DNA from 4 places in the Thalassotalea atypica genome. Region 2 is predicted to be linked to each of the others. Evidence: predicted binding sites of a transcription regulator. Region 2 holds the regulator's gene; each other region holds the start of a gene.
What was found. Region 2 encodes FNR, which switches genes on or off when oxygen is low (the NO sensors DNR and NnrR bind a similar motif). Its sites were predicted from a motif close to TTGATCTAGATCAA; they were not measured.
Positions count from the first base shown of each region.

Region 1 (8,252 bases), 1.2 Mb from region 2:
AGTAATATTATTTACTATTAAGGGCAAGTTAACTCTGCGCCCTGTCTATTTTCATCTATTCCGTCATTATCTGTGTCACTGGTTGCATAGACGCGACCTCTAAGAGATACGATAAGTCCTCTATTTTTATCGACGTTACCACTAGGACAATAAATAAAGGTTCCAGCAAATCCACCAGACTGCCCCGTAGGTTGATAGACTATGCTTGCAAGCGGAAAGCTAAGATCATCACCATCTTTAATGGGCATTTTTACACGAACAAGTGTCTCGTCATTCGCCGGTAAGAAGCGCGTGGTATCAGGCGCGGCATTGCCAACGCCAACATTAGTGAAAACACTGATCTCACCGGTCCAATCATTAACACAAACATTACTGTCATCTAAAGGGCAAATGGTGACTGGAAGTTCCATATTGACCGCCGTGTTACGTGTTGATAATAAAAGGCGGTGCATTTGAGAAATTTCATCGTCTACACGCATCCTAATTGTCCAGTCACTAAAGCTAGGCAGTGCAATAGAGATCAGAATCCCTATCATGGCTAAACCCACCATCAACTCAACAATGGTAAATCCATTTTGTTTATGCATATTTTCACCTTTATACTGCTAAAGGATTATTCCTATAGGTAAAGTTATATCATTTTTGTCCGTAGAGACCAAATAAACACCAATTAATTAACTACAGTCCCTATTAAATATCATATATCGTAGGAATGGATTGGCGTTTATGTTGGGTCTTTACAAATGTACTAACTATCTTGTTTTCAACTTCTTGAGCCACTGACTTACCTTCAAGAAAATCATCCAATTGGTCATAGGATAGCCCAAGTGCATCTTCATCTTTTTTGCCAGGATCTAAATCCTCTAAATCAGCCGTCGGCGCTTTTTCAACGAGTATACTGGGAGCACCCATATGTTTAGCAAGCTGCCTCACTTGGCGTTTTGATAGGCCAAAGAGCGGCGCTAAATCACAGGCACCATCGCCCCATTTAGTATAAAAACCAGTAATATTTTCTGCAGAGTGATCTGTTCCAATCACCAGACCACCAAGTATGCCAGCGATATGATATTGACTGATCATGCGGGCTCGCGCTTTTACATTACCTTTTGAAAAATCGATTTGTGCATTGGTTGCGGTTAATAGATCTACGTTACTTAATGCGTCAATGACTTCTTGGTGAATACCGTCAGCACAGGCTTTGATATTGGTCGTTATCACTGCGTTAGGCTTGATAAATGTTAGCGCCGCTTGTGCATCATCTTCGTCAGCTTGAACGCCGTATGGCAGGCGCATGGCAATGAACTTGTATGTGGCATTTTTTGTTTCATTATTAAGTTCATCTATGGCGAGCTGTGCAAGACGGCCGCAAGTTGAAGAGTCTACACCACCGCTAATTCCCAAAATTAAATGATTAAGGCCTGAAGAGACTAAAGTACGTTTGATAAAATTGACGCGGCGCTCTATTTCAAATTTAACATCAATTTGCGCAAGCACTTTCATTTCATCTCTGATCAACTGCGGATCCATTATTTTTCCTTTTGTCGTGGTTTTATACAGTTTAACAAACAATTATGATGAAAGTAGAGCGCAAACTTGCTAAATAAGTGCTATCTGAGATTGATTTTCGTCAAACGTTTTATTTTGTATAGAAAAAAGGAATAATACCCTTATTAGTTGAAACACGCAGAGCCGCAAATGAAAAAAATAGAAGCAATTATAAAACCTTTTAAGATGGACGATGTTCGTGAAGCATTAGGAGAAATTGGCGTATCAGGAATGACAGTATCTGAAGTTAAAGGATTTGGTCGCCAAAAAGGGCATACGGAGTTATACCGTGGCGCCGAATATATGGTTGATTTTTTGCCGAAAGTGAAGCTAGAGATTGTTGTTGCATCGTCAGATGTAGAGCGTTGTATAGAAGCGATTATGAACACAGCACAAACAGGTAAAATTGGTGATGGTAAAATTTTTGTTACTGAAGTAGAACGTGTGATTCGTATTCGTACAGGAGAAGAAGATGAATCTGCGATATAGCCAGTCAAAGCAATAAGCAATCAAATATTGAAACAATAAAAAACGCCGCGAAAACGGCGTTTTTTTGTTTAGGTATTTACGACCTAGTCACTGCTTACAACCAGTGGGTTATCAGGGTAATTTAGAGCTAGCACTTGTTTTGCGTTGGCACGCAATTCATCTAGTCCTAAAATTTTGTAGCTTTCTATCATTATCTCTAAAGCTTCTTCAACCTCTTCACTAGGCGAGTAATATTCAACAATATAACGTCCGCGATTAGCTGATGAAACATAGGCCTCACGTTTAAAATAGAACTTTGCAACGGCTAGTTCATATTTTGCCAAACGAGACTTAATTGCAATCATACGTTTACGAGCATCCGCACCATATTTACTTTCAGGGTGTTGCTCGATAATTATACTAAGTGCTTTAAAAGCATCTCGAGATGCTGTTGGATCTCTATCTGAACGGTCTATACCTGCCATGTCTTGAAACAAGTTTTCTTCCGTAGAAATATAGATAAGTGCTTTCATGTAATGCACGTAATCTACATTTGGGTGTGTAGGGTTTAAGCGTAAAAAGCGATCGGCTAATGCGATACCTTGACCCGTATCACCTGTTTTATAGTAGGCATATAAAAGGTCTAGCTGTACTTGGTGGGAGATAGGACCAAACGGAAAACGTGAATCTATCGCAGATAAAATCTGAATAGCTTTTTGATATAAGCCATTATCGAGCGCTTCCCTAGCATCGCTAAATAATGATTGTGCAGATTTATCTGGCACTTTTTCAATTTCTTTTTCCGAAGAAGAACAACCTGTTAGGCCGATAAGTAGCGAAATAAACACCACTTTTAATGTCAATTTTTCCATAGACTTCATTATCACTATGTTGTTTTAGTTAAAATTATTATGAAAGCCCCACGTAAATGGGTAAAATACATCCTGCAACGAGATAGTTGCATTCTAACCTAGCAAACTTGCCTTGCACAGTGCTAATGCCAATTTGATACCAAAGAGACTTTAATGGCTGAAATTATTCAACACCGAGATATTGTTCCTGAAGCTTGCTTAGGAAAACGATTAGACCAAACTTTAGCGGAAATGTTTCCTGATTATTCACGATCTCGATTAAAAGAGTGGATTTTAGATGGTCACGTTAAAGTAAATGATAGCGTTGTGACCAAAGCGCGTGAAAAAATGTTTGGCGGTGAACAGATTGACATTAATGCGTCAGTAGAAGCTGAAATCAGATTCGAAGCCCAAGATATCCCGTTAAATATTGTGTATGAAGATGACGATATTCTTGTCATTAATAAACCGGCAGATTTAGTGGTTCATCCAGGGGCAGGGAATCCGGATGGTACAGTATTAAATGCTTTGTTAAATCATTGCCCGCAATTAGATGTTGTACCTCGAGCAGGTATAGTGCATCGTCTTGATAAAGACACGACCGGATTAATGGTAGTAGCGAAAACTATTGCGGCGCAAACTAACTTAGTTGAAGCGTTGCAAGCTAGGGAGATCACGCGGGAATATGAAGCAGTTGCTAATGGCATAATGACCGCAGGTGGTATTGTTGATGAGCCAATTGGGCGTCATGCGACAAAAAGAACCCACATGGCAGTAACTTTTTCAGGTCGCCCGTCAGTAACCCATTATCGTGTGATGGAAAAATATCGACTTCATACAAGGTTGCGTTTGCGCCTAGAAACAGGACGTACTCATCAAATACGTGTTCATATGTCGCACATTACTCATCCTTTGGTCGGTGACCCTGTTTATGGAGGTCGTCCTCGACCGCCTAAAAATGCAGCGCCAGAGTTATTAGACTATCTACGTGGATTTAAACGTCAGGCATTACACGCTGCTATGTTAGAGCTTTATCACCCAATTACCGGTGAGCTCATGACATGGCGCGCGGAATTACCGGAAGATTTTGTTAAGTTAGTTAAGTTATTAAAAGAAGATAATAAACTCAATGGGCAACCAGAAATCTAACATTAACTGTGCTATACATTGGGTAAATTGGCCAGTAGATTCTGTGCTGGCCTTTACGACTACTCAGAACAGTCCATTTTCTGCGCAGTCAAAAGAACGCAATTTAGCGTCAACTAGCCCATATGGACAGTTTAATCTCGGGCTGCATGTCAATGATAATGAAATTGAAGTCATTGAGCGTCAAGCAAAGGTTGAAAAAGAATTGCTTCAAGGAAGAAAAATACAATGGCTTGAGCAAGTGCATGGTAACAATGTAGTTCATGTTGAAACCCACCATACGACCCATATTACAGCTGATGCCGCTATTACAAAAAACACCGCTGTTGCGTTAGCTGTGATGACAGCCGATTGTCTCCCGATATTGCTGACCGACAAGAAGGGAAAAGAAATAGCAGCCATTCATGCAGGCTGGCGACCACTTGTTAAAAATATCATCGCTAAGACGGTTAATGAAATGGAGACAAAGCCAGCAGATATTTTGTGTTGGCTAGGTCCTTGTATTGGTCAACAAGCTTTTGAAGTAGGGGTTGAAGTTAAGCAAGCGTTCATAAGTTTAGACAATGAGTTGTCTGAACAGTTTACGCCAACAGTTGAAGGTAAATGCTTTGCAAATCTTCAAGGCATAGCCAAGTATTTACTCGAAAAGCTAGGCGTTGTCCATATATCCTCGCTTGATGAATGCACGTATCAAAACAGAGATAAATATTATTCTTATCGACGAGATAACATCACCGGTAGAATGGCATCGATCATAGCGATACAACCGAGTAAATAGAATAAAATACACCATCAAGCTCTGCTAGGCTACAGAGTAATAATTGTTCAAAATCAAACTTGCACAAGTATAGTGTTGAAAAATCGAAAATAAACCTTATAACTACTACAGAGCAAAACAGTAAGACCAGTAATATGGCAGTAGGAGTATTTTCATGCGTTTAGACCGTTTCACCCAATCATTTCAAGTTGCAATTTCAGATGCCCAATCACTTGCATTGGGCAAAGATCATCAGTTTATAGAGCCTCTACATTTAATGATGTCTTTATTGAATCAACAAGGAGGCAGTGTAAAGACACTTTTCAAAAGTGCAGGTATAAATACTCAGTCATTACGAAGTCAAATTGAAACCGCATTAAAAGGTTTAGCACAAGTTCATGGGGTGGGCGGAGAAGTTCAGCTATCTTCGACATCCGGTAATTTGCTTAATCTTTGTGATAAGTACGCACAAAAGCTAGGCGATAAATATATTTCTTCAGAAGTTTTCGTCCTAGCGGCTTTGGAAGATACTGGTACTTTAGGTCAAATTTTAAAATCTTTAGGTGCCAATGAGCAACGCGTCAAAGATGCAATTAAGCATGTAAGAGGCGGACAATCTGTTGATGAACCTAACGCAGAAGATGTACGTCAAGCCTTAGATAAATATACCATCGATTTAACAGAACGTGCGGAGCAGGGCAAGTTAGATCCCGTAATTGGCCGTGATGATGAAATCAGACGTACTATTCAAGTGCTTCAACGCCGAACAAAAAACAACCCCGTTCTAATTGGCCAACCAGGAGTAGGAAAAACGGCGATTGTCGAAGGGTTAGCGCAACGTATTGTTGATTTAGAAGTGCCGGAAGGGCTAAAGAATAAACAAGTACTTTCTTTGGATATGGGGGCATTAGTGGCAGGTGCTAAATATCGCGGAGAATTCGAGGAGCGTCTGAAGTCCGTTCTTAATGAATTGTCCCAGTTAGAAGGCCAAGTCATTTTATTTATTGATGAATTGCACACCATGGTAGGAGCGGGTAAAACCGATGGCGCCATGGATGCGGGTAATATGTTAAAGCCTGCATTAGCACGCGGAGATTTACACTGTGTTGGCGCAACAACATTGGATGAATACCGCCAATACGTTGAAAAAGATGCTGCATTAGAGCGACGTTTTCAAAAAGTACTTGTTGAAGAGCCGAGCGTTGAAGATACTATTGCTATTTTACGTGGCTTGAAAGAGCGTTACGAGCTACATCATTCGGTCGACATTACCGATCCTGCTATTGTAGCTGCTGCTTCTCTCTCTCATCGTTATATCAGTGATCGTCAGCTACCCGATAAAGCCATTGATCTTATCGATGAAGCTGCATCAAGTATAAGGTTACAAATTGACTCTAAGCCTGAAGATCTAGACCGATTGGAGCGTCGTATCATTCAGCTTAAGCTTGAACAAAAAGCGTTAGAAGATGAGCATGACCAAGCATCAGTTAAACGCTTAGCGGCAATTTCTCATGAAATTGAAATTAACCAAACCAGTTACGATGAACTGGACGAAGTTTGGACGACAGAAAAAGCGGCATTACATGGCACACAAACTATTAAAGGAGACTTGGAGCAAGCAAGGTTAGAGCTTGAAGCAGCTCGAAGAATTGGCGATTTAAATCGTATGTCTGAGCTTCAATACGGGGTTCTTCCGCAACTAGAAAAGCAACTTGATCTTGCCAGCCAAGCTGAAATGCAGGAAATGACCTTATTAAGAAACAAGGTTACAGAAGTTGAAATTGCAGATGTTCTTAGTCGAGCAACAGGCATTCCTGTGGCTAAAATGTTGTCTGAAGAGCGAGAAAAATTGCTAAGAATGGAAGATAGCCTACATAAAAGAGTTATTGGTCAAAGTGAAGCTGTTGTTACGGTTTCAAACGCCATACGTCGCTCTCGTGCTGGCCTGGCTGATCCCAATCAGCCAATAGGTTCATTTTTATTCTTAGGCCCAACTGGAGTCGGTAAAACGGAGCTTACTAAAGCACTAGCCGAGTTTTTATTTGATACAGAGGATGCATTGATCCGCGTTGATATGTCAGAGTTTATGGAGAAGCACTCAGTCGCGCGTCTAGTCGGTGCACCACCTGGCTATGTTGGATACGAAGAAGGGGGCTACCTAACCGAAGCGGTGAGGCGCAAGCCCTACTCAGTAGTACTGTTAGATGAAGTGGAGAAAGCACACCCTGATGTTTTTAATATTTTACTACAAGTGCTTGATGATGGCCGATTAACTGACGGGCAGGGTAGAACAGTAGACTTTAAAAATACGGTTATTGTAATGACCTCAAATTTGGGGTCGGATATCATTCAAGAATTTGGGGATGATAGTCGATATGATGAAATGAAAGCGCGTGTTATGGGAGAGCTTTCCCAACATTTTAAGCCAGAGTTTATCAATCGTGTAGACGACAGTGTTGTATTTCATCCGCTAGTGTCGGAGCAGATTGCTCAAATTGCCTCAATCCATGTTGAGGCGTTAGCAAAACGCCTATTGGAAAAAGAAATTAGCCTGACTATTTCACAAGAAGCCTTGGATAAGATTTCAAAAGCGGGATTTGATCCTTTATTTGGTGCAAGACCTCTTAAAAGGGCGATACAAAATGAAATTGAAAATCCATTAGCTCAAAGGCTGTTAGCTGGGGAGTTTGACAAAGGAGACCAGATTAATATTGAATTGAAAGATGATAACTTGCAATTTAAACATTAAATCGTTTTGGCTCTAAATATAAAAAAGGCAGGAAATCTCCTGCCTTTTTTATTTAATAGTTAGAATTGAGCCAGCTTAATTTCCTTCGCTTGGACAATATAGTTCTACTTGTTTTTTATTGAGTTCAATCTGCGCTTTTTTCTCTTCGTCAGTAAGCAGCTGGTCCTCACCTTTTTCATTTTTAATCACAATACGTGCAAACGAATCGAGCACGCTCAAATTGGTTTTAGATGTTTCACAATTCTGCTTCATTGCGTCAGCATTTAGTTGCGACTTACTATCTATTTCCTGTTCTGTTGATGTATTGGTGTCGTTTGGGTTCGATACAGGAGGTTGATATGATACTTGGACTTTGACTTCGGCATAGTCTTTGTCTGCAGGATGTTCATGACTAAAATGAACAATATTATTATTATCGACCCATCGATATACTGCTTTTTCTTGAGCAAAAAGTGTTGTGCAGCTTAAAAGCGCAATGACCGCTAAAATTTTACTATGCATTTAATATTGCCTTACCAATAGAAACAAACGTCATCAAATCATTCAAAGTTATTACTATTCTTATACTAACAATGTAACAAATACGCAAAGGTTTTATCTATTTGAATACATTTGGATTTACAAAATGCAGATGCGACATTTTTCCGATTGTGATAAATTAGCGCTAATTTTAGTTAAATGGAAAGATATTTTAAATGACAACTAAGCACGGCCAAGACACAAAGCAAGGCAGAGG
Region 1 is NZ_AP027364.1:1,485,869-1,494,120, forward strand. Features, by position in the region: gene QUE03_RS06895 (pilus assembly FimT family protein) at 18-587, opposite strand; gene nadE (NAD(+) synthase) at 691-1,527, opposite strand; gene glnB (nitrogen regulatory protein P-II) at 1,696-2,034, shown strand; gene QUE03_RS06910 (outer membrane protein assembly factor BamD) at 2,118-2,885, opposite strand; gene rluD (23S rRNA pseudouridine(1911/1915/1917) synthase RluD) at 3,039-4,013, shown strand; gene pgeF (peptidoglycan editing factor PgeF) at 3,994-4,788, shown strand; gene clpB (ATP-dependent chaperone ClpB) at 4,943-7,516, shown strand; gene QUE03_RS06930 (DUF4124 domain-containing protein) at 7,592-8,017, opposite strand; gene pssA (CDP-diacylglycerol--serine O-phosphatidyltransferase) at 8,212-8,252, shown strand, end outside.
Region 1: a site for FNR is predicted at 4,832-4,845, ahead of clpB (ATP-dependent chaperone ClpB). Genes of this name have one in related genera too.

Region 2 (8,252 bases):
CATGATGCTCTCTGGAGATAATAAAGCAGGTTGTCAGCGTGTTTTTGACGCACTCAGCCTAAGCAGTTTTAATAGCGGTTTATCTGCCCAACAAAAAATGGAAATCATCCAAGAAAAACATCAAGGCGCTATTGTCGCCATGGTCGGCGATGGCGTAAACGATACGCCTGTATTTAGCGCTGCTCATGTTGCTATGGCTATGGGCAGTGGTACGGACGTCGCAAAATCAGGGGCAGATGTTATATTACTAAACAACAGGCTCTCATCTATCTCCTTGCTGAGTAAAGTGGCTAAACTCACTAAACGTGTTATTTGGCAAAACTACCTTTGGGCATTTGGCTATAATGCGCTGGTACTACCACTAGCTGTTTCAGGGATGATTACCCCTTATATGGCGGTAATTGGTATGTCAGCCAGTTCTATTTTGGTTATCACAAATTCATTAAGATTATTAAAAGCATGAGTGTAATTTACGTTTTAATTCCAGTTGCTGTGTTGCTAACAATTATTGGTATTTATTTGTTTTTTTGGGCCGTAAAAACTGAACAATTTGATGACCTAGAAAAAGAAGGTTTAAGTATACTGTTTGATGATGAAAATAATGACGGCCCAGGTAAAAATGAATCAGAAAAACTATCAGAACACCCTGATAGCAAAAAAAAGTAAGAATAATCGTAACTGATTTTATCAGTCCATTTTAGGTTAAATGTAAAAGCCATTTGCCCTACAAGAGACTTCGCGACATGAATATAGATTTTTTTTCTGCTTTTATCATTGGTTTATTGGGTAGCGGACATTGTATTGGCATGTGTGGCGGTATCACCAGCATGTTGACCAGCGCGATGCCACAAAACAAGCGTAAACCCAGTGCTATACTGGTTTTTTCGTATAATATTGGCAGGATCCTTTCTTATACATTAATTGGCGCAATTGCCGGATTTACTGGCTCATTAGCGATACATTCTTTAGGTTTTCCATTAACCATTTTACGGGTTTTGGCGGCCTTATTCCTGATATTGCTTGGCCTGTACATGGGGCAATGGGCAATGATACTGTCAAAACTTGAAACCCTAGGTAAACATTTGTGGAAACATATATCGCCACTTAGCCGTAAGCTAATTCCTGTAACTACTCCTTCTAAAGCACTGTTACTAGGTACATTATGGGGCTGGCTACCTTGTGGGCTCGTCTACTCAACATTGACTTGGTCGCTAGCAAGTGGCAACGCGTTAAATGGTGCAAGTATCATGTTTGCTTTCGGGCTAGGTACACTGCCAGCGCTCGTTACATTGTCCTTTGGTTTTTTCTCAATTGGAAAGTTAGTCAAAGATATTAGATTTCGCCAATTCATAGGTTTGTCACTAATTTGTTATGGAATTTATAGCTTACAGGTTGCCTATAGTGCGTGGTTTTAATATCATGTGTACTTGCAAATGCATTAATTAATTGGAATCGAGAGCCAATGCCTCAAAAATCGTGTGATGCTAATAATCATATCCATTGTCAAAATTGTAGCATCAGTGAATTATGCTTACCGTTTTCACTAAATGAGCAAGAACTAGACACATTAGATAACATTATTGATCGTAAGCGACCTATTCGTAAGAATGAGAAAATTTTCGCCGACGGTGAAGAACTGCATTCTCTATACGCTATCCGTTCTGGTACATTTAAAACCTATACCATAGACGCAAATGGCGAAGAGCAAATTACAGGATTTCACTTAGCAGGTGATTTACTTGGTTTCGACGCAATATCAAACACAGAACACCAAAGTTTTGCTCAAGCACTTGAAACCGCAATGGTCTGTGAAATTCCATACGATACACTAGATCAACTTTCTGATTCTATGCCATCTTTAAAGCGTCAAGTACTTCGTTTAATGAGCCAGGAAATTCGCACTGATCAAAATATGTTGTCGTTGCTAAATAGAAAAAATGCCGAACAACGCTTAGCTACCTTTATCGCGTCACTATGTGATCGTTATAAAGAACGTGGATTATCTTCTAAAGAATTTAGATTAACCATGACCCGCGGCGATATCGGTAATTATATTGGTCTGACGGTAGAAACCATTAGCCGATTATTAAACCGCTTTCATAAAGAGGGTTTAATTGAAGTTAACGGAAAACTGATCACTATTTTAGATAGAGACAAGCTGTACAGTACAGCGTTGCTTTAATTTAATATTGCTCAACACTTTTCATCACTATTTTTCCATACTATGCTATTAATGACGCAATAATTTATTGCGTCTAAATGTTGATTTAAAACAAATTATTGTTTTTATGCCTGTTGCATCATGGTTATAACAGGCTCATAACAGTAATGAGAGGCAATCATGGAAAAGTATCAAAAAATATTAGTTGTAATCGATCCCACTGTTGAAGACCAAAAAGCATTGAAGCGTGCTATACACATGGCAAAATTAACAAATGCTTCTGTAACTGCTTTTTTAAGTATCTTCGACTTTTCATACGAAATGACCACCATGCTTTCTAGTGAAGAACGCGAGTCGATGCGTCAAACAGTAATAGATGATCGCGCACAGTGGATCAAAGATATTTTAGCTGACATAGAGCTTGGTGACATTAATATCAACACTCAAGTTGTTTGGCATAATCGCCCCTTTGAAGCTGTCATTGAAAAAGTAATAGACGATAGCTATGACATGGTTATTAAGGGTACCCACCAACACGACAAGCTCAAATCCGTTATATTTACCCCAACTGATTGGCATTTGCTACGTAAATGTCCTTGCCCAGTATTACTGGTAAAAGACCATAGTTGGCCAGAAAATGGCAATATTATTGCTGCCATCAATGCTGGTAGTGATGAGTCAGAACATCAATCACTTAATGACAAAATCACGGAAGAAGCTATCCACATAGCTGGACTGATCAAGTCTAATGTACATTTAGTTAATTCTTTTCCTGGCACGCCTGTTAACATTGCCATTGAAATTCCAGAATTCGACGCAAGTCAATACAATGACACTATGATGCAGCACCATAAAGACTCTATGAAGGTGCACGCCGAGAAATTTTGTATTCCAGTAGAAAACACCTATGTAAACGAAGGTCTACCTGAAGACATTATCGAGAGCCTTTCAACACAACTTGATGCTGAATTAGTCATCCTCGGCACCATTGGCAGAACGGGAATTTCGGCAGCACTTATTGGTAATACAGCAGAACATGTTATTGATAGACTCAACTGTGATGTTCTAGCTTTAAAGCCGCAAGGCTATAAATCCCCATTACAATAAAAAGGCGGTTAGCACCGGCAATAATTATTAACCAATAAATGCTTACTCTTTCTTGGCTTCCTATACGATACACACACTAAGTCGTAGGAAGCCAATAATTGTCTCTTTTCACCCAAATAAAGCTTATAGCTATTTTTTACTTTATGAGCTAATCATTATTTTAGGTTGATAATATCAAATTTTAACCACTGTAACGTTAACTCTGCAACCGCATTATAGAACGAACCATTATCGTGTTTATTCACTTGGCTGACAAAATCACCGAGCCAAGTCATGAGATAGTGCTCTATAAAATCAAGCTGCTCCTTACGCCCTGCTGTATTACATAGGTGGCCAATATAAGCCAAAATTATCGCAATATGATCTCCTGGCTCAGGAAAGTCATTATGAATTTGCAATTTATTATCCGTTAAAAACGAAATCATTCTCTGGTGAAGCTCGCCAAAAAGTTCAACCCTATCTTTTTTCTTCCGCGAGCTTGGTTGATTACTAACCGCATCATTTGTCTTCGAGCTAAAATATTGCCCAGCATATGGTGACACACTGGTTCTGCCATCGACTAAGAACAAGCCGCAAAAATCAGCGGCAAGTTCAAGCACTGCTTGTTCAGAGTTAAGCGACGCCAATTTAGTATTAATCTCACTTATTGAAGCCGACAAACTTGGCTCAAGGGCAAGTGAAGCTAAAAAGCTCTGCCCTTGTTCTGATGATAATTGCATCACTAAATCCGAGGTCACTTCTTTGGCAAAGAGTGATGAGAGAAAGTTATATACGATTGCTCTCGCTTGACTTTCTTTAGCTAGGTCTGCAGCCGTTTCTTGCGTAGCCCCTTGATTTACCGTTCTTGATTTAGTCACGCACCTATCTCCAATGGTCCTTGAAATGAAGTTACTTGTGGTAACTTACCACGAAATTTTTCATAATCTACTAAACAGGTATAGGCAGAGCAAGCTTGCGCTAATTTAGATGAGCCAATATCTTGGGTTAATGTGTTTGGATCGCCATAGCTACAAAGTGCACCAACTTTTGCACCACCAGAAATGCTGCCATCATCGCCAACAGGGCCATACCAAGCACCTTCATGTATGCGGATAACACCTTGGGGAAAATTGTTGCTGACAACAGCGCCTGCAAGTAATTGGCCCCGGTCATTAAATACTCTCACCACATCACCATTTTTAATGCCACGTTGTTTAGCGTCTTCAGGGTTTAGATAAACCGGCTCTCTGTCTTGTACTGCATAAGATTGGCGATACTCTTTTGACTCACACATTTGTGAATGTAACCGTTTATCAGGGTGACAAGATTGCATCCAGATCGGGTGTTTGTCTGACCCAGGGCCGCCATGGCTTCGCTCTGTTTTTTCCATCCACATTGGGTGACCTTTACAATCATCGTATTGATAGCGGTCAATTTTGCGGCTAAAGATCTCAATTAACCCCGACGGTGTACCTAAAGGGTTTATTTCGGGATCATCTCTAAAGTCAGCATGTCGAGTCCAAGGCTTACCTTCACCAAAGTGTACATAACCGTCTTGCCAAAATTGTTCAAAATCAGGCATTGCAAATTTACCATCATTAGCAGTTTTGCATTCGCTGTAAAGCTTCTTAAGCCAATCAAGCTCAGTCATGCCACGCGTATATTCTTTCTCTTTACCTAGAATACGGGCAAAACGGGTGAATATTTCATAATCAGACAAGCTATCAAATAGCGGTTCAACCATTTTTTGCATTGCCAGCAAACCACGGTTTGCGTAACTGCCATAAATATCAATGTCATTTCGCTCCATCGTCGTACAAGCCGGCAATACAATATCTGAAAAACGACAGGTTGCTGTCCAGTTGATATCAATGCTTACAACACATTCAAGCTTATGAAAAGCTTCTTTCATACGGTTCCTGTCTTGATGGTGATTCCACGGATTGTTACCTGAGAAAATCATCATTTTTATGTCAGGGTAAGTAACTTTTGCGCCATTAGCGTCAATGACTTTGCCTGGCTCTAAAATAGCGTCAATCCAACGTGCTACTGGAATGGTACTGCTTGCACCTTTAAAGTCATCGCTATCGAAAATTGGTTTTTGACCTTCGTCTAAATTTCGTGGGAAAGCCCCTGGAGCCGCTGCGCCAGAAGAAGGCACACCAATACTTGAATAATGATGACCATAACTAATGCCGCCACCAGGTAATCCAATTTGCCCGATCATAGTGGCTAAGACTGCCGCCATCCAATAAGGTTGTTCACCGTGTTGCTGGCGTTGAATACACCAGCCCATTAACATTTGCGTGCGACCAGCAACCATGGTTTTTGCCAAGTCTTTGATCACTTCAACTGGCACCGATGTAATTTTTTCTGCCCACTGTGGGGTTTTAGCAATACCGTCACTTTCGCCAGTTAAATACGGCACAAAACGCTCGAACCCTAAGCTATAACCGTCGATAAATTTTTGATCATGTAAATTATTGGAGTAAAGCTCATAAGCGATAGCCAACATTAAGGCGACATCGGTTTGTGGATTAACATAGATTTTTTCACAACCTAAGTAATCTTGAGTCTTAGATGCCACGGGATCTATACTGATCACACGAATTTTACCTTGTTTTACTTTCTCTTTTAGTTGCGCAAGGTATTCATAACTTTCATGGGTTTCTGCATTCCAGCCCACTTGTAAGTTTTTATAAGGATCATTAGCCCATAAAATAATGGTTTTAGCATTATCTAAAATAAGCGGCCATGAAGTTCCTTGAGCATAAACTTCTGTTGAACCTAACACATACGGCAGTATGGTTTGCCCGGCACCTGTTGAGTAATCACCAATTTTTTTAACAAAGTTTCCATGCATACCAACAGCGCGCTGCATATGGCTGGTACTAGAATGTAATTGCCCTGTTGCACGCCAGCCGGTTTGCCCTGCATGCAAGCCAGACGGGCCGTAATTAGTTTGTACTTCATCAAGTGATTGCTTAAGGAGTGTTAATGCTTGATCCCAAGTGACTCGAACAAAACGAAAATCGCCCCGCTGTGTAGTATCACTTTTATGGCCTTTTAATAAAAAATCTAGCCGTACCATAGGGTAACGAATTCGTGATGGATTATAGACTAAGCCCTTAACACCGTTAATCATGTCTGTTGGATACTTATCTAAATCAAACGGCTTAACTTGATCAATAACACCATTTTTTCGTTTGATTTTAAACGCACCAAAGTGTGAGCCAGTGGTTAACCAATCGTCACGTTTTTTAGCGCCGACGTTTGCTAAAGCGTTTAGTGGTGTTAACACTGAAGCGGTACTTGCTAGGGTAAATGATGTCGCTAATATGCCCTTTAAAAAACTTCTTCTTTTCATGAGATAGGCTCCAATTAGTGTTTTTCTTTAACAAACGTTGATGAGTGCTGTTGTAAGTATTTTTGTACTAGTGCTTGTGTATCTTGATCCATGTTGACAAAAGCGATCATGCCTTGGAACATACCTGGCCAAGTGTTGGCATCAAAGTGGGCTTCATCTGGTTGCGTATGACAAACACTGCAGCTACTTCTAAAGGTGTCTCGCGCATAATCCCATAACGGTTGTTGCTCGGTAATTAGGTAATCAGCATCGGTCCATAGCGTTGTTTCAACGCGTTGCCATTTAAGGCCCGTCATTTCATCTTCTTTTTCTTCAAAGCCTTTCATAACGCCTTCGGTTTTGGCCGCATCTTTAGTTAATTGAGCGGTAAGCATGTTGATGCCAAACTCTCGATAAATCACTCGACCAGCGCCCATTTGTTTACGCCACCCTTCAATGGCAATTTTCACGCGCTTGTCTTTGCTCTCTAATACGTTAACTTTAGTGGCAACATTTAGGGTACCTGCTTCAACATCGCCGTTTGAGCTAAAGAATAATGGCTTGGTTAAGGCGGTGAAGTATTCTTGACCTGTGATGAAACTATTAGGCCCTGTACCCACCTCTGCAATTAACTCTGGTGCTCTAGCTGTGCCCATATCAGGTAAGGTATGTGCGATGCCCTTATGACAGTCAACACAACTTTGATCTTTTTCTGCGGCACGTTTCATCTGCTTTTGTGCTAGCTTAGACATGTCTTCCCATTTCATGGAGTCGTAATTATGACAGTTCTTACAAGCTAAGGAATCGTCTCGGTCAAAGCGAGCCCATTCACGAGACGCCATCTCTAAACGTTTACTTTCAAACTTAGCATCGGTATTGACCGTTTTAAAGAACCAACCCCATACGTCACTTGAAGCTTCCATTTTTCTTGCAATTTTTCTACCCCAGCTATGTGGTACATGGCAGTCAGGACAAGTAGCGCGGACACCCGAATGATTTGACCAATGTACGGTTTTTTGTAGTTCTTGATAAGGTTTGCTTTCCATGCTGTGGCAACTGATACAAAATTCTTCTGTATTGGTTGCTTCTAGCGCTGTGTTGAAACCACCCCAAAAAATAACCCCCATTAAGAACGCCGTTAAACTAATGGAGCCTAAAGTAAGGTATTTAGCTGGCGTGTTAAGTGTGTGCCAGAGGTTTTTAAACCATTTCATGTTGATAACCCTCGATGTTCTAGTTTTTTACTTTATTGCTGAAAATACGAATGACTTACTTGGTGATATTTCTAGTGAGGGATAACACCACCAAATGCCTGAATTAACCATATGATCAAGCCATAGCCACCAACGGCAAAAATGCTCAAAACTGGAAAAAGCACAACAATAATAAAACCCAATGCTTTAAGCTCTTTGAGCTTTTTCTTTTCACCGATGTCTTTATCTTTATTTAACTGTTTCGCGATCATCTCGAAACTCCTCTTGACTCATTAGCGGGTTGTGTATTTTTGATAAGCTAACTATAGATAAGCAATGTGAATAACGATGGCGCAGGAAAAGACAGCTTATGCGCAATTGTGAAAAAATATGAACAGAATTGTAGATGAAAGGTTTGGTAGACCTGTTACTGTAATGTCAGGGGAATTATGCTTATTTACAACAA
Region 2 is NZ_AP027364.1:2,661,031-2,669,282, forward strand. Features, by position in the region: gene QUE03_RS12170 (heavy metal translocating P-type ATPase) at 1-463, shown strand, start outside; gene ccoS (cbb3-type cytochrome oxidase assembly protein CcoS) at 460-666, shown strand; gene QUE03_RS12180 (sulfite exporter TauE/SafE family protein) at 744-1,415, shown strand; gene fnr (fumarate/nitrate reduction transcriptional regulator Fnr) at 1,463-2,182, shown strand; gene uspE (universal stress protein UspE) at 2,342-3,268, shown strand; gene torD (molecular chaperone TorD) at 3,424-4,125, opposite strand; gene torA (trimethylamine-N-oxide reductase TorA) at 4,122-6,614, opposite strand; gene torC (pentaheme c-type cytochrome TorC) at 6,629-7,807, opposite strand; gene torE (trimethylamine N-oxide reductase system protein TorE) at 7,879-8,058, opposite strand.

Region 3 (8,252 bases), 1.5 Mb from region 2:
TCTATTTGGTGAAGCTCCTTTTAAAGAATATTGGTTTATTACCCATTTACTTGAGAGTGGATTCGGCGGACTAGAACATAAAAACTCCACCATTTTACAAGCAAGTCGATTTGATTTACCAAATCCACAAAAACCAACCGAGTTATCTGATAATTACAAAACATTCTTAAGTTTATGCTCCCACGAGTATTTTCATGCGTGGAATGTCTGTCGTATCAAACCAAAGGAACTCACCCCTTACGATTTAAGTCAAGAGGTGTATACCGAGCAACTTTGGGCATATGAAGGTATTACTTCTTATTATGATGATTTCTCTTTGTATCGTACCGGTATTATTCCATTTGAAGACTATTTAGCTTTATTAGGTAAAACAGCAACAAGAGTGTATCGCGGTAAGGGCGAGACAAAACAAAGCGTTAGCCAGTCGAGTTTTAACACTTGGAACAAGTTTTACAAACAAGGGCCGGATGCAGTAAACAATATTGTCAGTTACTACACCAAAGGATCACTGATCGCCTTATGGCTTGACCTCACCATTCGTCAGCACTCTGCGGGCAGCTATAGTTTGGATACCCTGATGAAAGAATTGTGGATTCACTTTGGCCGTCCGAGCATTGGTACGCAAACGGAAGACTTCGTTAACATCGCTAATATTCTTTGCAATAAAGACATCAGTGACTCATTTAACGAGTTGTTGCACAGCGCACACAAGTTGGATTTAAGCGATATGTTAACGACGGTGGGAATCAAGGTTAATCACGTAAAGTTCAAAAAACTAAACGGTTTAGAGACAATTAACAGTAGTGGTTATCAGCCCTTTTTAGGCGCTCAATATCAAGTGAAAAATACAGGACTAAAGATTTCCAGTGTTCAAGAGGATTCTCCCGCCGCACTCGCAGGTTTGGCCGTAGGCGACTTATTATTAGCGGTTAACAACCTAAAAGTAACGGACAGTTCACTTCAAAAATTGGCTGAGCATCTGCCAGAAAATCAGCTAGTCGACTGTGTTTATTTCAGAGATGACCAGTTAATGCAAACACAGCTTGCCTTTATCGACTGTCCTGCGATAGGCATAGCATTTGAAGTTACAGATCAAGAACTAGTCAGCAAGTGGCAGCAGCACTAGGGGTTGACATAATAAAGCACTGCAGTTGTACATTTTTTGATACAGCTGTAGTGAATCAATGACAACCAAGGTCTAAGAGTCTTCTGGCGAAATATAGTGACCTTCAACGCTTTGTGTTAAAAATAACTCATCGAATTTTGCATTTAAACGAAACAATATTACTTATGATTAACTTAAAACGCATCCATCATGTTGCATATCGTTGTAAAGACGCTAAACAAACCACTGATTGGTATAAAGAAATGTTGAACATGGACTTAACGGTAGCCATCGCTGAAAACGAGGTACCATCAACAAAAGCCCCTGATCCTTATATGCATATTTTCTTAGATGCTGGTATGGGTAATGTTTTAGCATTTTTCGAAATTCCCAATTCTCCAGACATGGGGCGAGATGAAAATACACCAAAGTGGGTACAGCATATCGCCCTTGAGCTTGGTTCAATTGAAGAATTAATAGCGGCTAAAGAAGAGCTTGTTGCTAAAGGACTTGATGTTTTAGGCCCGGTGAATCACGGGGTATTTAAATCCATCTATTTCTTTGATCCTAATGGTCATCGCCTAGAACTTGCTGCTAATACGGGTACTCCAGAGCAATACGATGAATTAAAACGTGTTGCTTCGATCATGGTAGAAGAATGGAGCCAAACTAAACGCGCCCCAAGACATGCGGCTTGGTTGCACGAACAGGACTAAAACAAGCACACTTGTAAATTAGAGCCAGTCCGCTGGCTCTAATACCTTATAACACTCTATCAGCCATTCTCTACTTTCCCTTAATTGAATAAGTCACATTGGTCTTAATTGATGATGCTATTGCTAGATCAATCTCTTTTGCAAACCCGAAATTAATTTGCAAAATTGTTACACTTGGATTTATAAACGATAAATTTCGTACAAAAAACCAACTTTTATCTGTACTACTATTGCTATTATTTTTGTAAGACATTGACCATAAAAAATATATAAGATAACTATTTTTTGAATTAAAAATGCGATTATTACAAACAAAAACAAACATCTATAAAAACACTCTTCTTTATAGAAAAATTATTTTACATTTAGTGCTTGTAGCTAAACCTCAGTTGGGTAAAGTAATTGCAGCTGTTTAGGCAGTAAAAAATAAGGACTCCAGCACAGCTGGCTTGCACTGGAAGCGAGATGTCATAATTGCATGACGCAATGAAAATACGGATGATTTACTCATTTATCAGGATGATAAAATATTGGTCCGGGAGGACAAGTAAGGATAGCCCAAAAAAGTGTTAGGATGACCAAAAACAAAAAAAACACGTATGGAAACAACATTAAAAAAATAGGAACTTGTCAGATACAACAGGGATTGTGCTAATCGGTAGGATGCCAATTTAAGAATCGGAATTAATTGTTGTAACAAAGTCACAACGAGTATCCAAGAGCGATGGGGTTTCCCATCGCTTTTTTCTTGCCTGAAAAATATTCAACAAGCACTTTTGCTAAGATTCACGTAAAATAGAGTTATTGTAAGAAAATAAATTTTTAAATCATGACTCGTTCGAAAAAAAGTAGAAATCCCGGTGTTGGCTCAAGCGGAGCACCAAAACCAAAACTAGATAAAGCCTCGTTAGCAAAATTGCCTGACAGAAAACCGAAAAAGAAAAACGGTAAAATCGCCGGTAATCGTCAGCAAGAAGCGGAAAAGAAATCCAACGCTCAGCGTCAAAATACGCAAGCCAAAGATCCGCGACTGGGTAGCAAAAAGCCGATTGTACTGACCAAAGCCGAAGTGCCAGCTGCTAAAACTACCAAGAAGCCCGCTAAAATTAAACCAATTGCAGCAGTTCGAACTGTCGAACCGTCAGTTGATTTAGAGAGGCGCTTACATGAGATTGAGCAAGATGAGAAGTTACTTGCCATTATCGAAAAACAAGATGAAGACATCGCCTTAAGTGAAGAAGAAATTGAACACTTTAATCTTTTAATGGATGAACATGCCTCTTTACAAGAAGCATTAGGCATTGAAGAAGATGAAAAAACGCATGAACAACATCAACCCTCATCTGAAGAAGATCTGTGGAACAAACTAGACCGCAGTGACTTTTCCAACTTTGAGTTTAACGAAGACGAGTAAGGGTTAGTGGTGTTAGAAAATAACTGGTTTTATTTGGCAATTGCTGGTGCACTCATTATTGTGGCGTTAGCGCTTTATGCTGGGAAGTTGTTAATGTTGGTGAAACAACAAACAAAGCAACAGCAGGCGGCACAAGCAGCGCACCAAGCACAAATGTATGCCAACGACGTTAAGATATATGACAGTGTCATAATTATTACGCGTGCGATGAAAGAGCAGCAATGTGATTACAGTGAAGGAAGTTGGCGTATCAGTGTTTTACTGGATTCACTTCAAACAACAAACAACCTAGATCAGAAATTTCCTGCTATATTTGAGTTATACAACAGCATAAAACATTTATCGATATTAGAAGATCGTAAATCGCTTTCTAAGCAGCAACGTATGAAACAAGATGTTGAACGTTTAAAACTTGAAGCCGATTTATCAGCACGTATTGACGAAGATCTTATAACTCTTCATCAATTTGCCGAACAACAAAAAGGCACATTAACTTAGCGCTCTTCTAATTGAATTTTCCTAGGCTTAATCAACCCACTGTTGTCATTAAGATCTTTATTGATTAACCCTAGGAGTTCGTGCCTTTAGGCTGAATTTTGCAGGAGTCTGTTATGTCTTTACAGTTAAAATCACAGTTCACTGATCGCATCATCGAGTTGCAAAAACGCATAGACTCGATTCATCAAGATTTTGCGGGCGGGCGCAATGCTGACTGGGCAGAACAGGCAAGAGAGCGTGAAAACGACGAAGTGCTCAATGCTTTAGAATCTGAAGCAAAGGTAGAAATTCAGTTATTATCCAACGCCATTAAGTGCATAGAAAATGGAGACTATGGTATTTGCCAAGCGTGTGGCGAAGATATCGCCAAACAGCGATTAGCGGTGCAACCCTCAGCTATTAAGTGTATCAACTGTGCAGATTGAATAAAATTCGGATTATTTGTTTAATTTGAAATTATTTTTATGAATTTGCCCAGTATTTGCGCAGGATCAATACAAACACCGTATTGGCTAGGTATTATCTCTCCCGAATAAAAGTAGGGATTTATGATGCAAACAAAAGAATTTTTCGACGCCAATTTGTTAAAAAAATATAACACTAGCGGGCCACGTTATACCTCTTACCCGACCGCGTTAGAGTTTAATGCTGATTTTTCAGAGCAAGCACTGGTTACCGCCATTGACGACTCGCCAAATCGCAATTTATCTTTGTATGTACATATCCCGTTTTGTCACAGCTTGTGTTACTACTGTGGTTGCAATAAAGTCATTACGCGTCACCGCGATAAAGCCGATATTTACCTTGATTACTTAGCACAAGAGATTATTTCTCGCGCTCCTCTATTTAAAGGCTATACAGTTAATCAGCTGCACTGGGGGGGGGGTACACCGAGTTTTCTAACTCAAGCGCAAATGACCAAATTGGTCAATACACTCAAAGAGCATTTTCATTTTGCACAAGAAATGGAAATGAGCATTGAAGTTGATCCGCGTGAAATTGAATTAGATATGGCCAACCATCTCTATGATTTAGGGTTTAATCGTATCAGTATTGGCGTACAAGATATTGATCGCAAAGTACAAGAAACAATCAATCGCGTACAATCGACTGAATTCATCGAACAATTAATTCACCGAGCAAAAACAGTCGGCTTTAAGTCAGTCAACGTCGACTTAATTTACGGTCTGCCGCACCAAACACCAGAAACATTCGCCAAAACATTGGATAAAGTGATAGAAATCGATGTCGACCGCATTTCCCTGTTTAGTTATGCTCATTTGCCAAGCCGCTTTGCCGCACAGCGTAAATTACGTGATGAATGGTTGCCAAGTACTGATCAAAAATTTGCATTAATGCGTCAAGCCGTAGAAACGCTTTGTGATAACGGCTACGACTTTATTGGCATGGATCACTTTGCTAAACCCGACGATGAATTAGCTATCGCACAACGTAATGGTGTATTACACCGTAATTTCCAAGGTTACACGACACGTGAAGAAAGTGATTTATTGGGTCTAGGTGTATCTTCAATCAGTAATATTGGCAATAGTTTCAGCCAAAATGATAAAGATTTACAAACTTACTACCGCGCGGTTGATGCACGTGGCAATGCCTTAGAAAAAGGGCTGACTTTGAACACAGATGATGTAATTCGAGGCTATGTAATTAAATCATTAATGTGTAATTTGTACTTGGACAAGAAAGAAGTAAATAAAGCGTTTAACATCGACTTTGATCAGTACTTCGCTGAAGATATCCCATCACTAACGACCTTTATCAATGATGGTTTGTTAGAGAATTCTGCCAATGAAATTATTGTTGCACCGAAAGCTCGTTTATTGATCCGAAATATTTGTATGACCTTTGATGCTTACATGAAAAAGCACTTGAACCAACAACGATTCTCTCGAGTAATATAAACCTTACAACTTATATCTCTCCCAACGTATAAAACTGACCCGCACTTTGAAAAATAAGTGCGGTACCAGTTTCACTAGGAACTTCTTTTACAATATCCACCCATTGGTAATACACATTACGGTGCACTTTGGCCTCTAAATTCCGCCTTACCGTCACGTAGAGTTGCCCATTGTTGTCTAACCGCATTCTATGATCTGGATTTAACGCAAATTCATCATCAAGATTAGTCGCAACTATAATAGTTTCCTGACAGTCGTCTTGCCACTGCCATTGCGTTAATACAAAAGGCGCATCTTCAACCGTAATTTTAATTTTTTCTACTGGTGTAACTAAAAAGTACTCGTCATTTTCTTTTTTAATCACTGATGCAAACAATTTGACCAATGACATACGTTTGAATATGGAGCCATTGTAATACCAACTGCCATCGGCCTTGATGACTATATCCATTTCACCACAATACGGCGGATCCCACAATTCAACAGGCGGTACCTTATTCTCATGCCCTGTTAACTGTCCAATAATGCTATCTAATGACATTTTTCAACCTAAAAGTTACACCCATACTTCGATTCTAACAATTATTAGCAAGATAACAAAAAAGCCACTTGTCAAAGGCCAACAATTTGATATAGAATCCGCGCATTGATTCAAGCGAATCAAGTAAACCTCAGTGGTGGCTATAGCTCAGTTGGTAGAGCCCCGGATTGTGATTCCGGTTGTCGTGGGTTCAAATCCCATTAGCCACCCCATTTTTCTAGAAAAATTTTTCTCCCCCCCTTTAAAAGAAAATTAATTTCGCGTTTATCGATACCAATATAACCTGAAAATACGAATTCAAAACAATAAATACGTATCAACGTGCTTCACAAAAGTTGAGACTAACACTTAATCCGTTGATTGGTATTAAAATATTACAAGATAAAATAACGTCAAGAAAATCAATAAAGACGTTCAATTTACATTTATCCCTCCAAACACACCTTTAATCCATCAAACATACCCATTCAAGTTTGCATAATGTTAGATTACCTCTCAAAAGAAACGAGAATATTCATGATAAAAACTAACATTAATAAACCTATATACATTAAGTGGATTGCACTTTTTTTATGCTGTCACAGCATATTTGCTTGTCAGGACTCTGAAAAATCCGAATCTGCAGAATATACTGGCGTTCAAGAGAGCATTACATCAACTATTGAAACATACTTAGATGCGAATCAAGAGGACGATACCGCCGGTGTCAGTATTATCGTGCGTAAAGATGGCAACATTGCATACAAAGGCAATCGAGGAATGGCAAACACACAAACCGGCATTGCTATTTCAAGTTCTACTGGTTTTCGTTTAGCGTCAGTCAGCAAGCCATTTACAGCTCTAGCAATCATGCAGTTATATGAGCAAGGTGCAATTGGCTTAGAAGATAAACTACTCCATTACATTCCTGAACTATCACCAATATGGAAAGAAATTACCATCCACCACTTGCTTAGCCACCAATCAGGTATCCCAGATTTTCTGAACGATATTTGGAGTAGCAGCCGAAATGATGGCTTAACCAATCAAGGGTTGATTAACTACTTCGCTCAAAATGATGAATTAGAGTTTATACCCGGCGTAAAGGGAGATTACAGTAATACCGGTTATGTTTTATTAGCTGAAATAGTCGCTAGGGTATCAGGCATGTCTTTTTCTGATTATATGCAAGCTCATATATTTGGCCCAACAGGGATGGTTAATAGTTATATCACCAATGAATTGATGCCAATAAAAGATGGTGACGCGCTTAATTTTGCTGACCGAAATACATACCATGGCATTAAACTATATACCTATGGCTCAATGGCACAAGTCAGTTCGTCTGATGATCTCAATTTATTTGCCCAAGCACTACTAAATGACGAAATTGTTTCTCAAGAAACGTTAGCATTGGTGCTCGAAACCCACAGCATAATTGAAGGTGTAGGCGGTTACGGTTATGGATTTCAAGTGGAAGATTTCTTCGCTCATTCTGGCTTATGGGACAGCTTCAATACACTGCTGATATTTTTTCCGAACGAACAACTTGAAATAATATTCTTATCAAATGGTGGTGAGCCAACTGATAAGCATATGTCTAACATACATAGGTTGATACGAGAGTTTTATGGAATAAATTAGCCAACCGCTTTTTTTAAAACCTAAGATTCGAATGGTGATTTAGTTATGTTGGTTACCTTGAGATTCAAATTCCGTTCTTCACTCCATTTAAAAGTGACTCATGGTTTAGGCATGATAGGCAATTGACCAGCTATTCTGGTGATATTTTAACCGGCAATCAGCCGTAAATATACCTTATAAACAATCAAAAAAATGGATAAAGTTTTGGTGTTATTCGAGCTCAGAGACGGGGGAGGCAGAACATAGCGCGTAATGATGATAGTGGATACGATTACAATGCAAAAATCAGGGGGCGTCTACAGGCAGGTCGCGAATACATTGCTCAAACGCGGTTATATTTTACAGAGCCTCAAGGCCACGGCTCTATCATGGTTTTTTAGCGCTAGAAATAGATAAAAAAATAACATGTATGGCGCAATTAGTCGCTATACAT
Region 3 is NZ_AP027364.1:4,154,079-4,162,330, forward strand. Features, by position in the region: gene QUE03_RS18630 (M61 family metallopeptidase) at 1-1,126, shown strand, start outside; gene QUE03_RS18635 (VOC family protein) at 1,291-1,821, shown strand; gene yihI (Der GTPase-activating protein YihI) at 2,651-3,235, shown strand; gene QUE03_RS18645 (DUF2489 domain-containing protein) at 3,245-3,733, shown strand; gene QUE03_RS18650 (TraR/DksA family transcriptional regulator) at 3,847-4,158, shown strand; gene hemN (oxygen-independent coproporphyrinogen III oxidase) at 4,315-5,655, shown strand; gene QUE03_RS18660 (DUF1285 domain-containing protein) at 5,666-6,196, opposite strand; tRNA gene QUE03_RS18665 (tRNA-His) at 6,333-6,408, shown strand; gene QUE03_RS18670 (serine hydrolase domain-containing protein) at 6,713-7,819, shown strand.
Region 3: a site for FNR is predicted at 4,215-4,228, ahead of hemN (oxygen-independent coproporphyrinogen III oxidase). Genes of this name have one in related genera too.

Region 4 (8,252 bases), 310 kb from region 2:
TAACTCAAGCTATGGGCAAAACTGATGACGGTGTATCGGTAGTCATTCCCTATGATTTTGGCAATTTGGAATTGGACGCATGGAAACTCTTACCTCATGAAGGGAATAACCAAAAATATTTTTGGGTTGAACGTTTGAAAATCAAAATGGATTTTCAAAAATTATTGGACATTGTTAAGGATGATGCAGAGGTGATTGTCAGCAGGATATTGAAAGTAAAAGACAAAAATAGAGGAATAATAGCAATAAGAGGGGATTTGATAGATGCCTTTAAGAAATTCAACGCAGATTACGAGCAGAGATATCTTCCTCTTCTACAACAAGTCAGGGGGCTTGGATTAAAACCCGTTGACCTTTCAAATGTGGGGCATGTGAAACAGAGCAGGATGGAAGAAACAAGTAAATTTGGTGGGGCTTTTGGTGAAAGCTGGAAAGACAGATTGGCATAGTGAGTCAACTTTCTTTTTATGAATAACACAGAGCAGGAGTTAAATTTAGCTATCCATGAATCTACTACTGACATAGACAAGATTGTTAGACTAGATTGAATTTTGGTTTTAATGCTGTCAGGTGAGGATTTGACTTATGCCATTAACAAACAAGCCGACTAAGTGTCGGCTTGTTTGTTAAATTTAGGTTATTGCACGGGGGGGGCTGCGTTAACTGGTTGAGGTGTGCTGCTTTTTGTGGGAGTAGTTTGTAATCTTTCTACCTTGTCGAGCAGGGCATTCACACTCATTTCTAATTGATTTAAGCTTGTCGCCACTTCCAATTGGCTTTTGTCGCGCTGCGATGATTTGCTTTCTAAGGTATTGTATTGAGCCGTAAGATCATCAAACTTACCTTTTAGCTGCTGTAACTGATCTAGCTTTTCCGATAAGGCAGAGACATTGAATTCGGCCAGCGTTTGATTTTCTTGTACTTCCTTAATAAAACCAGAAGCAGCTACAAATGATGCTTTATTTTGGCTGTTTAACGTTGCTTGTTTCTTATTCTGAGCAACCAACGCTTTGATTTCTGACTGGTTTTTGCGCCAAGCGGATGCCCAAAGCTTGTCCATTTCCTTCCACAAAGTATCTGTTTTCTGAATAAGGCCTTCAAGCTTTGCTTTTAACGCAACGGTAGATTCGCCCATTTCCTCGCCTGTTGCCGACAGCTGCTTTTCCAATTCAACAATTCGGCGCTCTGAGGACTGTAATAAAGCTTTGTTTTGCAAGTCTTGTTGATAAAACCAATAGCCAGCGCCACCAACAAGCATATAAATCAAGACAGATGTAAACACTAAAAAGCCTGGCGTTTTAGCTTTAACTGGCGTAGATGGAACTGCCTGTTTTGATGGGGTTGCTGCTTTTTGCTTTTTTGTACTTTTATAAGCTTCAACATCATCGTTATCTAGAACGATATTTGGAATGTTGTCTTCAGATCTGTTATTCAATGGGAAACCTGTTTGTTAAACGGTACTTAGTTGACCGTAGTTAGTCATGTAATGGTTAATACAATAAAGCAAAATGCGCTTTTTTTTAAGGTTTTTGTAGGTTTAATTAACGTTTTATAAATTTGAGACAATTTTTGAACAAATTTACAAAAATGGAACATTAAAAAAGGCGCCAACTAATGGGGTGACGCCTTAGAGTTTAGTAGGATTTTAGTAACTGTCGTTATGTATGTTTTGAACTGCGCGTCCAGAGGGATCTGCCATTTTAGTGAAGCTTTCATCCCATGCTAACGCCTGTGGCGTTGAACAGGCAACAGATTTACCACCCGGTACACATTCAGCAGCGCTTGCTAGTGGAAAATGTTCTTCAAAAATACAGCGGTAGAAATAGGCTTCTTTGGTGTCCGGTGTATTAACAGGGAACTTGTACTCTGCACTTGCCAATTGCTGATCGGTCACTTGTGACTCTACATGTGTTTTTAAGCCATCAATCCATGAGTAACCGACACCATCAGAAAACTGTTCTTTTTGGCGCCACAGTATTTCTTCGGGTAAATATCCTTCAAAAGAAGAACGTAAAATGCCTTTCTCTATTTTGCCGTCACCGCACATTTTATCGTTTGGATTGATGCGCATGGCAACATCCATAAAGTTTTTATCTAAAAATGGTACGCGAGCCTCAATGCCCCAAGCTGACATTGATTTATTGGCGCGAAGACAGTCGAACATATGCAATTTGTCTAGTTTACGGTTAAGTTCTTCGTGAAACTCTTGTGCGTTAGGCGCTTTGTGGAAATATAAGTAACCACCAAATATCTCGTCTGCTCCTTCACCTGACAACACCATTTTTATGCCCATAGCTTTAATTTTACGTGCCATTAAGTACATTGGGGTAGAGGCACGAATTGTCGTGACATCGTAGGTTTCAAGGTGATAAATCACTTCTTTTAGTGCGTCTATGCCTTCTTGCTCAGTAAACAGTACGCTGTGATGAATGGTTCCTATGCTATCGGCAACTTTTTGGGCTGCTTCTAAATCAGGAGAGCCTTCCAAACCACATGCAAAGGAATGGACTTTGGGCCACCATGCTTCAGCTAAGTCATTATCTTCAATACGCCTTGCCGCAAATTTTTGCGTGATCGCTGAAATTAATGAAGAATCTAAGCCGCCCGATAACAACACGCCATAAGGCACATCTGTCATTAAGTGACTTTTTACTGATTCTTCGAGTGCCTCTCGAATTTTTGTTTTGCTGGTAAAGTTATCTTTGATGGCATCAAATTTTTGCCAATTGCGGCGATAATATTTCTCTGGTTTTCCAACTCGACTATCTAATACGTAGCCAGGAGGAAATTCCTCAACGGTTTTACATAGCGGCATTAGTGCTTTCATTTCTGACGCGACATAGAAGTTACCATCGGCATCATAACCGGTATAAAGTGGAATTATGCCAATATGATCTCGAGCGATAAGATAACTGTTGTCTTTTTCGTTGTATAAGCAAAATGCAAACATGCCTTGCAATTTGTCGATAAATTGCACGCCATGTTCTTCATATAACGGCAAGATAACTTCGCAATCTGAGCCTGTTTGAAATTCGTAATCTACAGTAAGTGTTTCTGCAAGTGCTTTGTGATTATATATTTCACCATTGACAGCGAGCACGTGAGTTTTGTCTTGATTGTATAGAGGTTGTGCACCATGTTCAGTATCGACAATAGACAGTCGTTCATGAACTAAAATGGCGTTATCATTTTGATAGATACCTGACCAATCAGGTCCGCGGTGGCGTAATAATCGTGAGCATTCAAGTGCTTTTGGGCGTAATGCCTGAGCACCAGTTTTTATGTCTAATATACCAAAGATCGAACACATTGAAGCGCTACTCCTTTAAGTTGTTTTAATACAATCGTGTAATGTAAATTTGAACGCAGATCATTCGTAGTACTGCGGTTCTATCTACGAAGGGATACTTTTAATGGTGGGACTCATGTAAAAGTTGAACGGTTTTCATACCGACCAGTTCACTTTGCCAGCATCATATTAAAAATCAAGGGTAAATTTAGTTTATTTGCTCTAAATGTGTTTTTTTGTGATATTTATCTGTACAAAGGGTGTTTTTTGAGCAGTATCAGGGTGGTTTGTGCGCTGTTGTTTCGTTTGACTAACATTTCTGTGAGTAACCGATAGTACATACTCAATAAGAAGGCCAACTACATATGTCTTAAGTTGGCCTTAACAATGAGTATTATTCTTTGTTTTCGTTAATAAAATAGAATAGACAGTCATGAACAGCAATCGTCGGGTTTGTTGTTGCCATGAATAATCTTAGATCACATTTTGTGAACATTTGGTTGTCAACAATGTCAAAATAATCATCAACGTTACCGTGAGTTTCTGCATCCTCAATGTTGAAATTAGACAAACCAGCATCATCTACCCAACCAATTGAAGTTCCACTAGGTGTTATGCCACGATTAAGTTCTTCAATGTCAGGCCTAAGTGATACGCCATTATCAGGTAATGTGTTGGTATAGTTCAGCTCAGTTGTTTGATTCAGTTTGAACCTAACCGGTTGATGAAATACGTCGAAGTCTTCATCAATTTCATCGACTAGAATATTCTCCTTAGCACAAAACTGACCTAAGCCTCTTAATGCAGTGTCATGTGCTGTTTGCTCTAAAGCTCCACCACATTCGATAGCAACAATAGAACATGAGAAATTCTGCTCCATTAATGCACCAATATTTAAATCAGTAATAATCACGTTATTGCAAAATAATGTGGCGAGTGCCAAATGCTCTTTATCTTCGTGGCAACTTACACAAAACGAAGCACTTTTACCGGAGGTATTATGCAAGTCGACAACGGCTTCTGGTTTAACCTGCCTAATACAGCTGGCAATAAGCTCTGCACGTAGATAGTAGTCAGCCAGACTTTTAATACCAAAACAGCGGTTAATGTCCTTACCACCAGACAAAAAGCGAGTGCTAAAAGCTGGCTCAAACTTGGCTGCCTCGACTGAGCAAACGATAAAGCGAATATTTACGGCAATATCTTTGAATGCTTCTTGCTTTATCCATTGATATAAGGCGATAAAGCCAGAAGGCTCGTTGCCATGTAACAACGTTGTCACCACGCGCCAACGATCGCAGCCTTCTTTTTTGAAGTCTATGATGGTAGGCGCCGTCAAATCACTTAACCACTTGTGATAGGTGTTTGGGATGTCGTTAGCTGTAAGGTTTTGAAAATAACTGAGTTTAGAGAAATTTATAGCCATGGTTGCTCCCATTGTGAAACTGGTAGACCCATTTGACTGTTAGCCAAATATTTTATTACTAAAGATTGAGCAGCTTTGTCTTTAGTTTGTGTTTTACGATAACTTTCCAATGTCCTTTTTTGCCAAATTGCACCGGTTATTTCGTTATTTAATCTTTGCTCGATAATATTTAGGTAGGTATCGACATCACTGTATTCGATTCCTAAGTCAAGCAAGCCTTTTCTGGCAGTTGGTATTAAGTCATTTAGCACTGTTTTGATTGCAACTTCTGTTGGATGATGTTTGTTTTCTAATGGCCAAAGAATTTTGGCGTGAATGCCGTGTTGAGCGGCCCGGTAAAAATTGTATTCAGCAAACCTAAAAGGAATTACATTGAGGTATTGTTCAATGTTGTCGGCTAAGCCGTTTGCCAGTCCAATAGCAAAGGCGGCATTGGCCACCATGTCGATGTTTGTTGGACCAGCCGGAATGGCTCTAAACTCTATTCGCACATGTCCTTTGCCATGATTGCTATATACAGGGCGATGCCATGGCCAAAGTGTGCCCATGTGGGTTGATAGTTCGGTTAACTTTGGTAAATTACCTTCTGCTGGGCTGTCATCTATCGAAGGTAAAATAATTGGGTATAGTGAAACGGCCTCTGCAAAGAGCTCTAGTGGCCCATTTCTTACCCAACCAAACCCAAAATTAACACGCGTGGGTTGCTGCCAACTCGTTTGCTCTCGAAGCCTGATGTCTAAAGATTGTTTGAACAATGCAATTCGAGTTTCATCCCACAGTTCATTACCTAAAAATACCGGTGAATTTGCGGCAATAGCAGCGACCAAAGGGGCCGTTAACTGTGCCGCATTGAAGACGCTACTAAAACGCTCTGGTTTAGTCATTAAATGCACTTGAAAGGAGGTGTTTGCCCCTTCAGCACAAATATCATTAAAGGTGATGGATAAGGGTTCTTTTCCGTTAATGTTTATCTCAAACGCCTTACCGCGCTTTTCATATAGATGGTTTGCTAAATTGTGGTATCGCGGCACATTAGTCATGTGTGCAATATTTAGATGTTCTTGCGTAAGTGTCGGTAAAATACCAATCGGCACAATCTTGACTTTGTGCTTTTTTGCTACCTTTTTTAGTTTTAGTGTTTTGGAATCGATCTCTTGATGCAGTCTAGAAAAAGGCTTACCTATTGTATCAACAGGGGAGAGATTTAATTCTATATTGTATTGATTAAGCTCGGGCTGAAACTGGTTATCATTCAATGATGTTAACAATGCTAGGTTATTCGAGCTGACAAGCCCCTTATCATCTGTAATGTACATTTCTAACTCAGCCCCCATTTTCAATGGTTCATCGCCAAAGCTGGGTGACTCGATAACATCCTTTAATTGATCCAGTTGTAAGTACAGCTTTTCCTGGAACGCTTGATAGTTTTCTTTCGAAAAAGACCAATGTTGTACTGCTGTGCCCATAATAAGACCAAGTTAATTTAAGTAGTGTAGTTACCATGACATGATTTTTTTTAAAGATATTTGATTGAAGTCAAAGTTTATACGGTATCGAATAATTGAGTTTTATCTTGGTATTAAACCTTGATATAGATTGTGTTTTTTGACTGTAGGTGTGTGTAGTAATCGATTAAAATAGCAATGCAATTTGATTTAGTTTTCATAAGTAATGGTTAAAATATTTCATCTGATGTTACTGCTTTTTTGGATGGCAGTAGCTAATTCATTTTTTTTTGACTTCGCCAATGTGACTTCAGAAACCATGGTTAGCGCAGGCGTTCATCGATATAAATTTTTATGGTTTATCGTAGAGCTTGTCTGGTGTTTATTCGGTTATAAGCTTTATCAAAGAATAAAATATATTTATTGGAATAATGGCAAATTCAATTGACTGGTTATAACACTACGTTATTGCTAGTCATTGAAATACTTTGTAATAAATTGATTGTCTCTGACTTAAAAGTAATGCATTTTGTCGGTTTATTGTACTATTGCAAGAAACGTTGCTCTATACTGTTTTACCAACGATTACGATGATAATTAATAGGGAAATACATGAAAAACCTAGCACTAGTATTAATGTTCTGTTGTTCTTTTGCTTTTTCTTCTTCTGCAGCCGATCTGATATTTAAACCAAACGAGCGGCATGCCAATGACATTCAACGAGACAATTCAAGTAAAGGGGCGGAGGTTGTTGGCCTTGCAGGCATTAAACCTGGCATGAAAGTCTTTGATCTATTGGGCGGCGGAGGCTATTACAGTGAAATTATTAGTGATGTAGTTGGCGCTGAAGGTCGTGTTTATTTACATAATAACCAAGCGTATATGCCGTGGATTGAAAAGGAATTGGTAGCGCGCTTAGCAAACAATCGTTTACCCAATGTTCAACGCTTCGATAAAGAGACTGAAGATTTAGGCCTGAAAAAACAAAGCTTTGATGCGATGTTTTATATACTTGGTTACCATGACATTTATCACCAAGTTGAAGGTTGGAAAATTGATAAAGATAGTTTTTTGCCTCAAATAACCTCTGCAATTAAACCCGGTGGTAAATTAGTAATTGTCGATCACTCGGCAAAACCTGGAAGCGGTATTGAATTTTCACAAGAGCTTCATCGAATTGATGTCGAATACGTTAAAAAAGAAGTTGCTAGTTTGGGGTTTAAGCTGGTGGTTGACTCAAACATATTAGCGAATCCGAGAGATGAACGTACTATTTCTCCATTTAAACCAGAAATGCGACGTAAGACAGATCGCTTTGTTCTTATCTTTGAAAAAGGCTAACCTGATCTGGTGCACATGAATAACGCCACGCTAATATGTTGATGTATATAAAGATTCAGTGAGCTAGCGTAGGAATGACTCAAAAATGAAACGATTGGTTGTATTGTCCGGTGCAGGAATGAGCGCTGAAAGTGGTATTAATACATTTAGGGACGCTGACGGCCTGTGGGAAGGGCACGACGTTATGGACGTTGCATCTCCAGAGGGCTGGCACGCCAATTCACAATTAGTACTCGACTTCTATAATCAACGTAGACGCCAACTTATTCAGGTAAAGCCTAACTTAGGTCACCAAGTATTAAAACAACTTGAGCAGCAGTTTGACGTTACTATTATTACTCAGAACGTCGACGATTTACATGAGCGAGCGGGTAGTTCTACTGTCATTCATTTGCATGGCGAACTGTTAAAAGCACAAAGCACGCGAGATTCGAATTTGGTTTACCCTTGGGTTAAAGATATAAAGTGGGGTGATTGCTGTGAATTGGGCGGACAGTTGCGCCCATTTATCGTTTGGTTTGGTGAACAGGTTCCTATGTTAGACTGCGCCATTGAACTTGTTTCACAAGCCGATATCGTAATAATTATTGGTACATCCATGCAAGTGTACCCGGCAGCAAGTTTAGCGGGATTTGCTTCAAAAGATTGCTCTATCTACTACCTTGATCCAAAACCTGCGGTCAATGACGCGGTCGCACAGTTATCAAATTTGACGATAATTAAGCAAACGGCGGTCAAAGGATTGCCTGTG
Region 4 is NZ_AP027364.1:2,346,493-2,354,744, reverse strand. Features, by position in the region: gene QUE03_RS10875 (hypothetical protein) at 1-449, shown strand, start outside; gene QUE03_RS10870 (coiled-coil domain-containing protein) at 638-1,435, opposite strand; gene asnB (asparagine synthase B) at 1,646-3,310, opposite strand; gene QUE03_RS10860 (M14 family metallopeptidase) at 3,684-4,715, opposite strand; gene QUE03_RS10855 (glutamate-cysteine ligase family protein) at 4,706-6,181, opposite strand; gene QUE03_RS10850 (class I SAM-dependent methyltransferase) at 6,773-7,501, shown strand; gene QUE03_RS10845 (SIR2 family NAD-dependent protein deacylase) at 7,587-8,252, shown strand, end outside.
Region 4: a site for FNR is predicted at 6,242-6,255, ahead of QUE03_RS10855 (glutamate-cysteine ligase family protein). Genes of this name have one in related genera too.